Regions from separate parts of the Arthrobacter russicus genome, predicted to be linked through region 1. Evidence: predicted binding sites of a transcription regulator. Region 1 holds the regulator's gene; each other region holds the start of a gene.

What was found. Region 1 encodes LexA, which represses DNA repair genes until DNA is damaged. Its sites were predicted from a motif close to TCGAACANNTGTTCGA; they were not measured.
Region 2: the regulator LexA is predicted to act here: its motif matches at 1,945-1,960, upstream of JOE69_RS04625 (HNH endonuclease signature motif containing protein).
Region 3: the regulator LexA is predicted to act here: its motif matches at 1,642-1,657, upstream of imuA' (DnaE2-dependent mutagenesis accessory factor ImuA').

Annotation. Positions count from the first base shown of each region.
Region 1 is NZ_JAVDQF010000001.1:3,233,636-3,236,909, reverse strand. It holds gene JOE69_RS15205 (LysM peptidoglycan-binding domain-containing protein) at 180-434, opposite strand; gene lexA (transcriptional repressor LexA) at 938-1,678, shown strand; gene JOE69_RS15195 (ATP-dependent DNA helicase) at 1,761-3,274, opposite strand, start outside.
Region 2 is NZ_JAVDQF010000001.1:982,175-985,448, reverse strand. It holds gene JOE69_RS04630 (hypothetical protein) at 1-155, opposite strand, end outside; gene JOE69_RS04625 (HNH endonuclease signature motif containing protein) at 312-1,931, opposite strand; gene JOE69_RS04620 (PspA/IM30 family protein) at 2,322-3,140, opposite strand.
Region 3 is NZ_JAVDQF010000001.1:2,035,694-2,038,967, forward strand. It holds gene JOE69_RS09535 (Dps family protein) at 1-422, shown strand, start outside; gene JOE69_RS09540 (LysR substrate-binding domain-containing protein) at 419-1,093, opposite strand; gene JOE69_RS09545 (VOC family protein) at 1,149-1,541, opposite strand; gene imuA' (DnaE2-dependent mutagenesis accessory factor ImuA') at 1,668-2,402, shown strand; gene JOE69_RS09555 (DNA polymerase Y family protein) at 2,399-3,274, shown strand, end outside.

The DNA.
Region 1 (3,274 bases):
ATCGTCACGGTTCAACCACCGTGCCGGTATTGCCGCTTGGCAAGACAGCGCTTGACGGCGATGGGCCCCCGACGTCCCAACGTCGGGGGCCCATCTGGTGACGGCGGCATGAAGTTGTAAATAGTGCGGTTGGCGTCAGGCCATCTGACCAGGCCTTGGCCGGGCCGACCGTTCGACCGCTATTTGGTCGGAACGAAAATCTGCTGGCCGGGCGAGAGGACGGAGCTGCCCAATTCGTTCAATTGAACGATTTCGGCGACGACGTCCCGAAGGTCCCGGTTGACCCCGCTATCGGCCGCGATCGACCAGATCGACTCGCCTGAACCAACGGTCACTTTCGATGTCGCGGATCCGGCCCCGACATCGACTCCGGCTTTCAAAGGGGCAGTCAAGAAGCCCGACAGGACCAGCGCGGCCACCGCGAGCAGGAGCATCGGCAAACCGATGAAAACTAACCTCCCGCGTCGAGTCAATCGAAGCGAACGTTGGCCTCCTCGGGCCGGAACTCCGGTGGAGACCCTGGATACCGAATGAATACTGATTGCCGACATTGCTGCCACCTTCCTGTCATCGATTCGAATACCTAGTCCAGTGATCTAAGGCCGGATTCTCCGTCGATAGAACATGTTTTCGAATCGTCTGATATATTTTTAGCACACATCATCGAATCTTGCCAAGACTCGCTAGAACATATGTTTGAATTCTTGCCCTCGGTGACTTACCGTGAAGTCAGCGGATCCGAGGATCCGGGCCACAGCAGGGCTGCTGAGTCCGGGAACCCCTGGATCGGTGCGGTTTTCGTTCATGGAGACAGTCCATCAGCGAGCACCGACAGTTTTGCCCCGGCAGGTCTCCGGCTTCCGCCGGAGCAATGTTCGGCGGCGTTTTGGACAGACCGTTAGACAAGCAGCTCAGGGCTCTGAAAGGGCGGATCGGCATGGCAGCACAGGAGAGTTCGAACGGTGCACTTCCCCGGCGCACCGGGTTGAAGGGGCTTACGATGCGGCAGAAGAAGATCCTCGAATGCATCCAGCGCTCGATCAGTTCCAACGGATACCCGCCCTCGATGCGCGAGATCGGCGACGTCGTCGGCCTGGCCAGCCTGTCCAGCGTGACGCACCAACTGTCGCAATTGGAGAAACAAGGCTACTTGCGCCGCGACCCTAAACGCCCCCGGGCCATGGAAGTGCTGATTCCGCTGACCCTCGAGGAGGGTTCGGTGGACATCGAGGGTGTCGCCGACACCACGAGTCTGCGCAGCACTGCCAAAGGCTTGAACGTGGCGGAACTGGGCAGCGCCCAGGACACCGCGATGGTTCCCTTGGTCGGCCGGATCGCCGCCGGCGGGCCGATCCTGGCGGACCAGGTGGTCGAAGACGTGATGCCTTTGCCGCGGCAGTTGGTCGGCCACGGCGAGCTGTTCATGCTCAAGGTCGCCGGTGATTCGATGATCGATGCGGCGATCTGCGACGGCGATTGGGTAGTCGTCAGACGGCAGAACGATGTGATCAACGGCGATATCGTAGCGGCGCTGCTCGACGACGAGGCCACGGTGAAGACTTTCCGGCAACGCGACGGTCACACCTGGCTGCTCCCGCAGAACACCCAGTACGAGCCCATTCTGGGGGATTTCGCCACGATCATGGGCAAAGTCGTTTCAGTTCTGCGTGCGCTCTGACTAACCCGCTCTAGTCCCGGTCGGGCGTGGAGTTTTACCCCTTATCGAAGCCGTTTCAAGGGGTGGAGCTCCACGCCTGGACTCATTTCGCCGGCGTTTTCGGAGCAAGCCGTTCGAGTGCGGCCAAGGCGATTTTGCGGTCCGTAGTCGCCCAGAACGGCGGCAGCGCCGCGCGGAGGAACCCGCCGTAGCGTGCGGTTGCCAAACGGGAATCCAAAATGGCTACCACTCCCCGATCGCTCGACGAGCGGATCAACCGGCCGGCGCCTTGGGCGAGCCGGATCGCCGCGTGGGTGGCGGATATCGACATGAAGCCGTTCCCTCCGGAACGGGCCACCGCCCTGGTCCGGGCGGTCATCAAGGGATCATCCGGCCTCGGAAACGGAATCCGGTCGATGGTGACCAAGCGGCAGGAAGCGCCTTGCACATCGACCCCCTGCCACAGCGACATGGTACCGAAGAGGCAGGTATCCGGTTCGGCCTCGAACTGCCGCACCAGAGCTGCCATCGACGTTTCGCCTTGGCAGAGGATCCGAAGATCCAACCGGCTGCGCAGTTCCGCGGCCGCGTCCTCGGCGGCTTTCCGCGACGAGAACAGGCACAGCGCTCCGCCGGCTGAAGCCCGGATCAAGGCCTCGAGTTCGTCGAGCTGCTCCGGCGAATTGCCCCGGCCCGGTTTCGCCAAATGCGCCGCGACGTAGAGCATGCCCTGTTTCGGATAGTCGAAGGGGCTGCCCACATCCGCTCCGGTCCAGCTCGGTGCGCCTTCGCCCAGCAGCCCCAAGCCGCCCGCCGTCGGCTCGAACGCCGCGCCGATGGCCAAGGTGGCCGAGGTGAGAATTGCGGTGTGTTCGCCGAACAACCCGTCCCGGAGTTTCATGGCGACACTCAACGGAGCGATGTTGATGGTTCCCGGCTCGGACTCGTCGGCCGGGGAGTAGCCGCGTTTCGGGTCGAATACGCCCTGCCGGGACAACCAGACCACCTCGCCCGAATCGGCCGCCCCGATCAGTCGTTCGCAAAGCTCCAAAATGAGCAGCAGCCGGGAGCGGGCCATCTGGCGCCCACCGTCGGCCACTTGCGAAGATTCGCCCTTGGAATCGGACAGGGCCACCCGGGAAGCCTCCCGGAGCATCCCGACCACATCGGTCTGGCGCGCATCCAGACCATCCGGGAGCCAGCCGCTGGGCACCCCGGAAAAGACTTCCTCCAGTGCCACCGCGGCGGCATTGAGTCCGTCGACGTTGATCGCGGTGTGCTTCCGTGCCGCGCTGGCCGCAACCGTGACCATGTTCGCGGACAGCTGGCCGGCGATGGTGCTGGTCACCCGGTCCACCAGCTCATGCGCCTCGTCGACCACCACCACGTCGTATTCCGGCAACACGGCCAAGCCCTCGAAGGCGCTGATCGCCAGCATCGCATGATTGGTGACCACCACATCGGCCTCGGCGCCGCGGGCCCGCGCCAGTTCGCTGAAGCAGTCCGATGCCATCGGGCATTTCTGCGAGCCGAGGCATTCCATCGAAGTCACCGAGACCTGCCGCCAAGCTTTGTCGCTGACCCCCGGATTGAGCTCGTCGCGATCACCGGTCGTGG
Region 2 (3,274 bases), 2.3 Mb from region 1:
GCAGCAACCGTGGCGGCAGTCAGCGCCACGGTCAGCACCTGCTGTTGGCCCAGCAACGGCAGCACGACGGCGGCTAACAGCCCGAGGGCCGTGAAAATGCCCAAAAAGCGGCGCAGAGCAGCGAGTTGATCGCCTTGCCGCTTCTGATTGCGCATGGTCCAAGGGTAGCAGCGCAGCCATCGCGGGTGCAGGGATGACCGCTGGTGTTCGCTGTGCTGGCAGCGAACACCAGCGGATTGAGGCAGGCCCGGAGGTGCGTTCGCTCACCGGCTCGGAGCTTCCGGAAGTGATCCAGAGCTTCCAGAAGTGATTCAGAGCTGGTGGAAATGATTCTGCCGAGGAGTCTGCTGCGGATCGATCCAGCGCGGGGGGATGAACCAGAGTGATGCCGGCTCCGGATTGCTTCGGACGTCGTGGTCGGTGACGCGGTTGCGCTGCTGGGAGCGATTTTCAGCGGACCCGCTTTGGCCAGGCCCGCCTTGGTGGGACCCGCTTTGGCCAGGCCCGCCTTGGTGAGACTCGCTGCCGGGCTCCGCTTCGGCCCGGGGCCCGGGGACCCCGCGTTCGATGCGCCACTCGCCGAGATGGATCACATGATGGTGATGCGAGCACAGCAGGGCGCCGTTGGCTACCGAGGTCGTCCCGCCGTGTTGCCAAGGTTCGAGGTGATGGGCTTCGCACCAACTCGCCGGAATGGTGCAACCTGGGAATGCGCAACCCTTGTCCCGGGCGATCAGAGCCGCTCGCTGCGCGGGGGAGAAGAGCCGTCGTTTCCGCCCGAGGTCGAGCACTTCGCCATCACCGGCCAAGACAGCCGGGACAAGGCCGGCATCGCAGGCCAGCCGTCGGATCAAGCGGGGCGGCACCGGGCCGGTGAACTGCAGGCGGGCTTTGCTTTGGACGCTCGGTGCCTCGGCTGCCGGCTGGTTGTCTTTCGGCTGTGCGACCGGGGACTGTGCGACTGGTGATTGTGCGACTGGTGATTGTGCGACTAAGGATTGATAGTCGATGGTCGCGATGAGTTGCGCCGCCTGGCCGCCGGCTTGTGGAAGCGCCCGATCGCGGAATGCGTGGCGCAACGCGCTGATCACGGTGTCCAGATGAAATTGTTGCAGACTGCGTGCGTCGAGCGGGCGGCTCTTGGCCGCACCAGCCCGCGGATTGCTTCCGGCATGCATCACGGTGAGTAGGGTTTCGGTCTGGATCTGGTCGGCCCAAAGTTCAAAGCGGGTGAGTCCACGACGGGTTTCGCGCCGGTACAGGCCCTGCCGGTGCCGTAGCTCGGCTTCGTCCGGAATCATGCCGTCCTGGTCGATCAGGGTGTCCCACCGGCGGATCAACGGAGTCAGGAAATCCGGGTCCTGGTCGGTCAAGGCTTCGGCGAGGCTGGATTCCATCAGTTCGAGGGTCCGGCCACGGGCCGTCATGGCCGTTTGCCGGTGCGTTGCCTGCTCCGCATTCGACATGGTCTTTAGCGCGGCCTCGTCCAGGGCTGTTACTGCCAGCTGGAGGGCCGGCAAATCCGTCACCGCGTGCGCAGCAAGCGAATTGAGCAAACGGTACTTGGCGTCAAGCGGCTCACCAACGAGGGTCCGGCGGGGCAAAACTGCGGCGCCTAGATTCAACCGCCGGCGGGCCTCGCTCCGGCGGATCCGCAATCTGCTCTGCAGGAACTCCGCACAGTTTCGGAACTCTGACCGCTTGTGCTGCTGCAGATCGGCGAAAACCTGGTCCTCAATCGATTTCGCGGCAAGCAACTGGGCGTACCCGGCCTGCCGGGATATCGCCTCCACGTCGTCCGCCGCATCGAGGATTTCAACCGGAGGCATGAGTCCGACGGCGTGCTCAAGCTCGGCAATAACCTCGCCGAACAGGTCGCGGACCGCATTGAGCCGATCGGTCAATGTGCTGGTGCTGACAACTACCCCCATGAACCAATAATAATAGAAGATATATTCTAGTGCAATACCTAGAATAGGATATATATTCGATTTGGAGTCGAGCTCGGAGTGCCCCGGGATACCGGAGCGGTCTGCTCGGTGGGCTGGTTTGGCCGCCATGTCGCTCCGTCGATCGGGCAGCTGCTGCGCCGGACTCCGGCGCTGGCCCGGCATGCGACAGCGCCCAAGGCCGGCTCTGCTCTGGACCGGACTCGGTCCGGCCCCCAGCGCGGCAGAATTCCAGCACAGCAAGATTCCGGCACCTCAAGATCCCGGAGCCTCAAGATTCTGAGTACGGCAAAGGGACCGCACCTGTATGCCAGGTACGGTCCCTTTGCGGTTCCCGAGCTTCGGACGTCCGTTCGGTCGTCCGAGGCCCTTTCAGAGGGTTTTGAAATCGTCCTCGTTGACCACCGGAGTGGCGGCCGGAGCAGCTTGTGCCGGGTTGGCGGCCGGGGCGGCCGGGGTGGAATTGATCGCGGCCGGGGCGCTGCCGGCTTTCAGTGCGGCAAGTCGGGCTTCCACCTCGGTCTGCTCGCCAAGGTCTTCGAGGCTGTTGAACTGGGCGTCGAGGCTGGACGAGGCCAATTCCTGCTGGCCCCGGACCTTGGCTTCTTCGCGGCGGATCTTGTCCTCGAACCGGCCGACCTCGCTGGTCGGATCCATGATGTTGATGCTGCCGAGCGCGTCGTTGACCTGGGATTGCGCCTGCGCGGTCTTGGAACGGGCCACCAGCTCATTGCGCTTGGAGGCGAGCTCGTTGAGCTTGCCCTTCATCTGGTTCAAGCCGGTCTTGAGCTGCTCGACCACGGCTTCCTGGGACTTGATGTTCGGCTCAGCAGTCTTCGCTTCGTTCTCCGAGGAAATCTGCCGCTGCAGCGCCACCTTGGCCAGGTCGTCGAACTTCTGCGCATCCGCAGCGTTGCCTGCGGTGCGGAACTCGTCGGCCTTGCGGCTCGCGGCAAGCGCCTTGTTGCCCCAGTCCTGGGCATTCTTGATGTCTTCGTTGTAGTCGTCCTGGAGCATCCGCAGGTTGCCGATGGTCTGGGCCACCGCCGATTCAGCCTCGGCGATGTTGTTGGTGTAGTCGCGCACCATCTGGTCGAGCATCTTCTGCGGATCCTCCGCCTGATCAAGCAGCGCATTGATATTGGCCTTGGCCAGCTGCCCGATGCGGCCAAAGATTGACTGCTTTGCCATCGTGATACCTTTCGTCCTGCGATTGTGGATCTTCAGTTGTCCGTACTTGTCGGTGGATCGGTGGTGCTTGCTAGGTAGACTGCCAAAAATCCGGCAGCTTGGCTACTGGTCTTGTTGGCTACTGGTCTTGCCTG
Region 3 (3,274 bases), 1.2 Mb from region 1:
ACCTGCAAACCGTCCTCGTCGATCTGATCGAACTGCACCTCCAGGGAAAACAAGCCCACTGGAACATCGTCGGCAAGAACTTCCGCGATCTGCACCTGCAACTCGATGAGGTCATCGCCGAAGCGCGTGAATTCTCCGACACTATCGCGGAACGGATGCGTGCCCTGCACGCGGTCCCGGACGGCCGGACGGCCACGGTTGCCGCGAGCACCTCGCTGCCCGCCTTCCCGTCTGGGCTGGTGGATACCAGCAAGGCGGTGGACTTGGTGGTCGAGCGTTTGGACGCCGTCGCGGCGACCGTGCGCCGGGTGCACGACGCCGTCGATGCTGAAGACCCCACCTCGGCAGACCTGTTGCATGCGATCACAGAGAAGGTCGAGCAATACGCCTGGATGGTCGGCGCTGAAAATATGAGCGCTTAACGGCGTTTGCCCGGCCGGCGTCGGGCTTGGTTCTGCGGTTTACGCTTGGCTGCCGTCGAAGACTGCCTGGCTGGCGGCTTGCGCGCCGGCTGCTTCGGAACCGGCACCGCTTGGGCGTCCCGGGAGCTGTTCGCGGTCCGGCCACGCACGATCCCGATGAATTCCTCGAGTTCGGGCTCCTCGCGTTCTTGCCGCCAGGCGATGCCCACCGGGTACTCCGGAGCATCGGTGACCGGACGGAACCGGAGTTCCTTGCGGTTGAAATGCCGCGCTTCGGACTGCGGCAAGAGATAGAGGCCGACGCCGGCAGCCACCAGATCGAGCAACGCTTCGGTGCCGCTGTGCCCCGGGACGCTGCTTGCATCGAGCATGGTCTCCTCGGCCAGGTCCGCGAGCAGCAACTCGTCGAAAACCGTCGCCGCATGGTCTTTGGGCGCGATCACCACCGCGGTTTCGAGGTAGAGCGGGATCAGGTGGAGCCCGTCTTTGAACCCGGGCAGATCCGCCGGCGGGCGCACGAAACACAGATCCGCCCGACCGTCGAACAGCACCTCGCGCTGCTCTTCGACGCGCACCGGAACCGCTTCGATCGGCGTCCGGGGATGCCGCTCGACCCAGCGCCGGAACCATTTGTCCGGGCTGACTCCGGGGACGAAAGCGACGCGCAGCATCTTGCCAGCCTAATGCCTCCGGGTTGCAACCTAACCTAGGCCGGACCAGCGGGCCTCAGAGCTCGCAGAGGCAGACGACGTGCCCATCGGCATCGCGGAGCACCGCCATCCGCTCCCCCCAGGGCTGTGCCGCCGGCGGGTCGATGACTGCGCCGCCGAGCGCAATCCAACGCCGCACCACGGCGTCCAGTCCGGTTATCCCGAAGCCGATCGACACCGCGGCGTCGCTGGCCGCACTCGGCCGCTGGTGGAGCAGCAACTCCACCCCGTCGCCGGTTTCCAACCAGACGAAATCCCCGGACCGGCGGCGCACCGGGAGTCCCAATAGATCGCGGTAGAAAACCAGTGCCGGGTCCAGCCGGGCAACCGAGACGATCAAACGTGCGATGCCGGCCGGCCGGGTGCTGGCTGCCGGAGTGCCCGGCGGCTCATCAGGCAATGCGTCCATGGCGACCATTCTGTTGCAATTGACAGGTATCTGTCAATTGCATTTCTGTCAGTACGGCCTGCTGGAATGGAAGATCTACCGGTCATCCCGATTGACTTATTAGAAAATATATTCGAACATGGATTCATGACCTCGATAGCACGTTCGGAGTATTTTCCCGGTACGACACGCCGGGACAACACGCTATCCGTCGTGCCGCAGATCCATGATTTGCGCACCAAGATCAAACAGCTGGAAAAGTCCGGACTCGGCAGCCGTTTGCTTCCCACCTACCCGGCGCTCGGCCGGCTGCTCCCCCACGGGGGCTTGCAGCGCGGAGCCACCTACAGCGTTGCCGAATCCAGCACCCTGGCAATGGCGATGCTGGCCGGGCCTTCGGCCGCGGGAGCTTGGTGCGCCGTACTCGGAATGCCGGAATTCGGCATCGAAGCAGCAGCCCAGCTGGGCATCGATTTGGCCCGGCTGGTCCTGGTCCCCGAACCCGGGGACCAATGGCTCACGGTCTCCGCAGCCCTGGTCGACGTCGTCGGAGTACTCCTGCTCCGCGCCCCCGGCTCGGTTTCCAGCAGCCAAGCCGCGCGGCTCTCCGCCCGGATCAGGCAACGCGGATGCGTCGTGGTCGCCATGCGGGCTTGGCCACAGGCCGAGGCGGAACTGCGCCTCGGCGAAGAACGCTGGGACGGGCTCGGCGAAGGCTACGGAGTGCTGAACGGACGGGCCATGGCCGTGTCGGCCCATTGGCGCAGCGGGCAGGTCCGGCAGGGCGAGCTGCGAATCAACGCAGACCGCAACCCGGCCGACCGGCCCGATCAGCCTGCGGCGCCGGAACAGCTCGAGTTGCAAACTGCGGTGAACGCATGATCGACGCGACCCGGGCCATGGTGCTCCAGTTTCCGGACTGGTCGGCTGCCGCCGCGGTCAACGAATACGGTGCCGAGCCCGCCGGTCCGATTGCCCTGATCCATCAAGGACAAGTTTTCGCTTGCTCCGCAGCCGCCCGCAGCTCCGGCGTGAAGACCGGCCTGCGATTGCGCGAAGCCCAGTCCCGATGCCCGGCGCTGCAGGTCTTCCCCTACGACCCAGTGGTGGACAAACGGGCGTTCGAGCCCATCATCGCCGCGGTGGAGCAGATCATGCCCGGTGTGCAGTTGCTCGATCCCGGCAGCTGCGCGATACGCGCCAAAGGGCCGGCCCGCTATTTCGGCAGTGAGCACCACGCGGCCGAGGTGCTTTTGCGCAGTGTGGAAGCCCTCGCCGCAGCATCCGGAAGAATCGGCATCGCGGATGGCATTTTCGCCGCAGAACAGGCCGCCCGGCGCACCGACCGGGTACGCATCATCCAGCCCGGCGCCTCGGCGCAATTCCTGGCCAGCATCAGTCTCGACGCCTTGCAGCAACCCGCGCTGACCATCCTGCTGGAGAATCTGGGTCTGAAGACCTTGGGGGACTTCGCCGCACTGGCTCCGCTGAACGTGCGCAACCGCTTCGGGCCCGACGGCGCCCAGGCACACCTGTTGGCCCGCGGCCTCGACCCGCGCGGCGTGGTGCCACGTGCCCCGGCGGTCCGCCTGGACGTCGCACTCGACTTCGAACCACCGCTGGAGCGTGTGGACCAGGTGGCGTTCGCGTTCAAGACTTCGGCCGAGCGCTTCATCGACGGACTCACCGAAGCCGGCTTGGTCTGCACTGAGCTACGGGTACAGGTGCACGACGACTCCGGCGGACATGCCGAG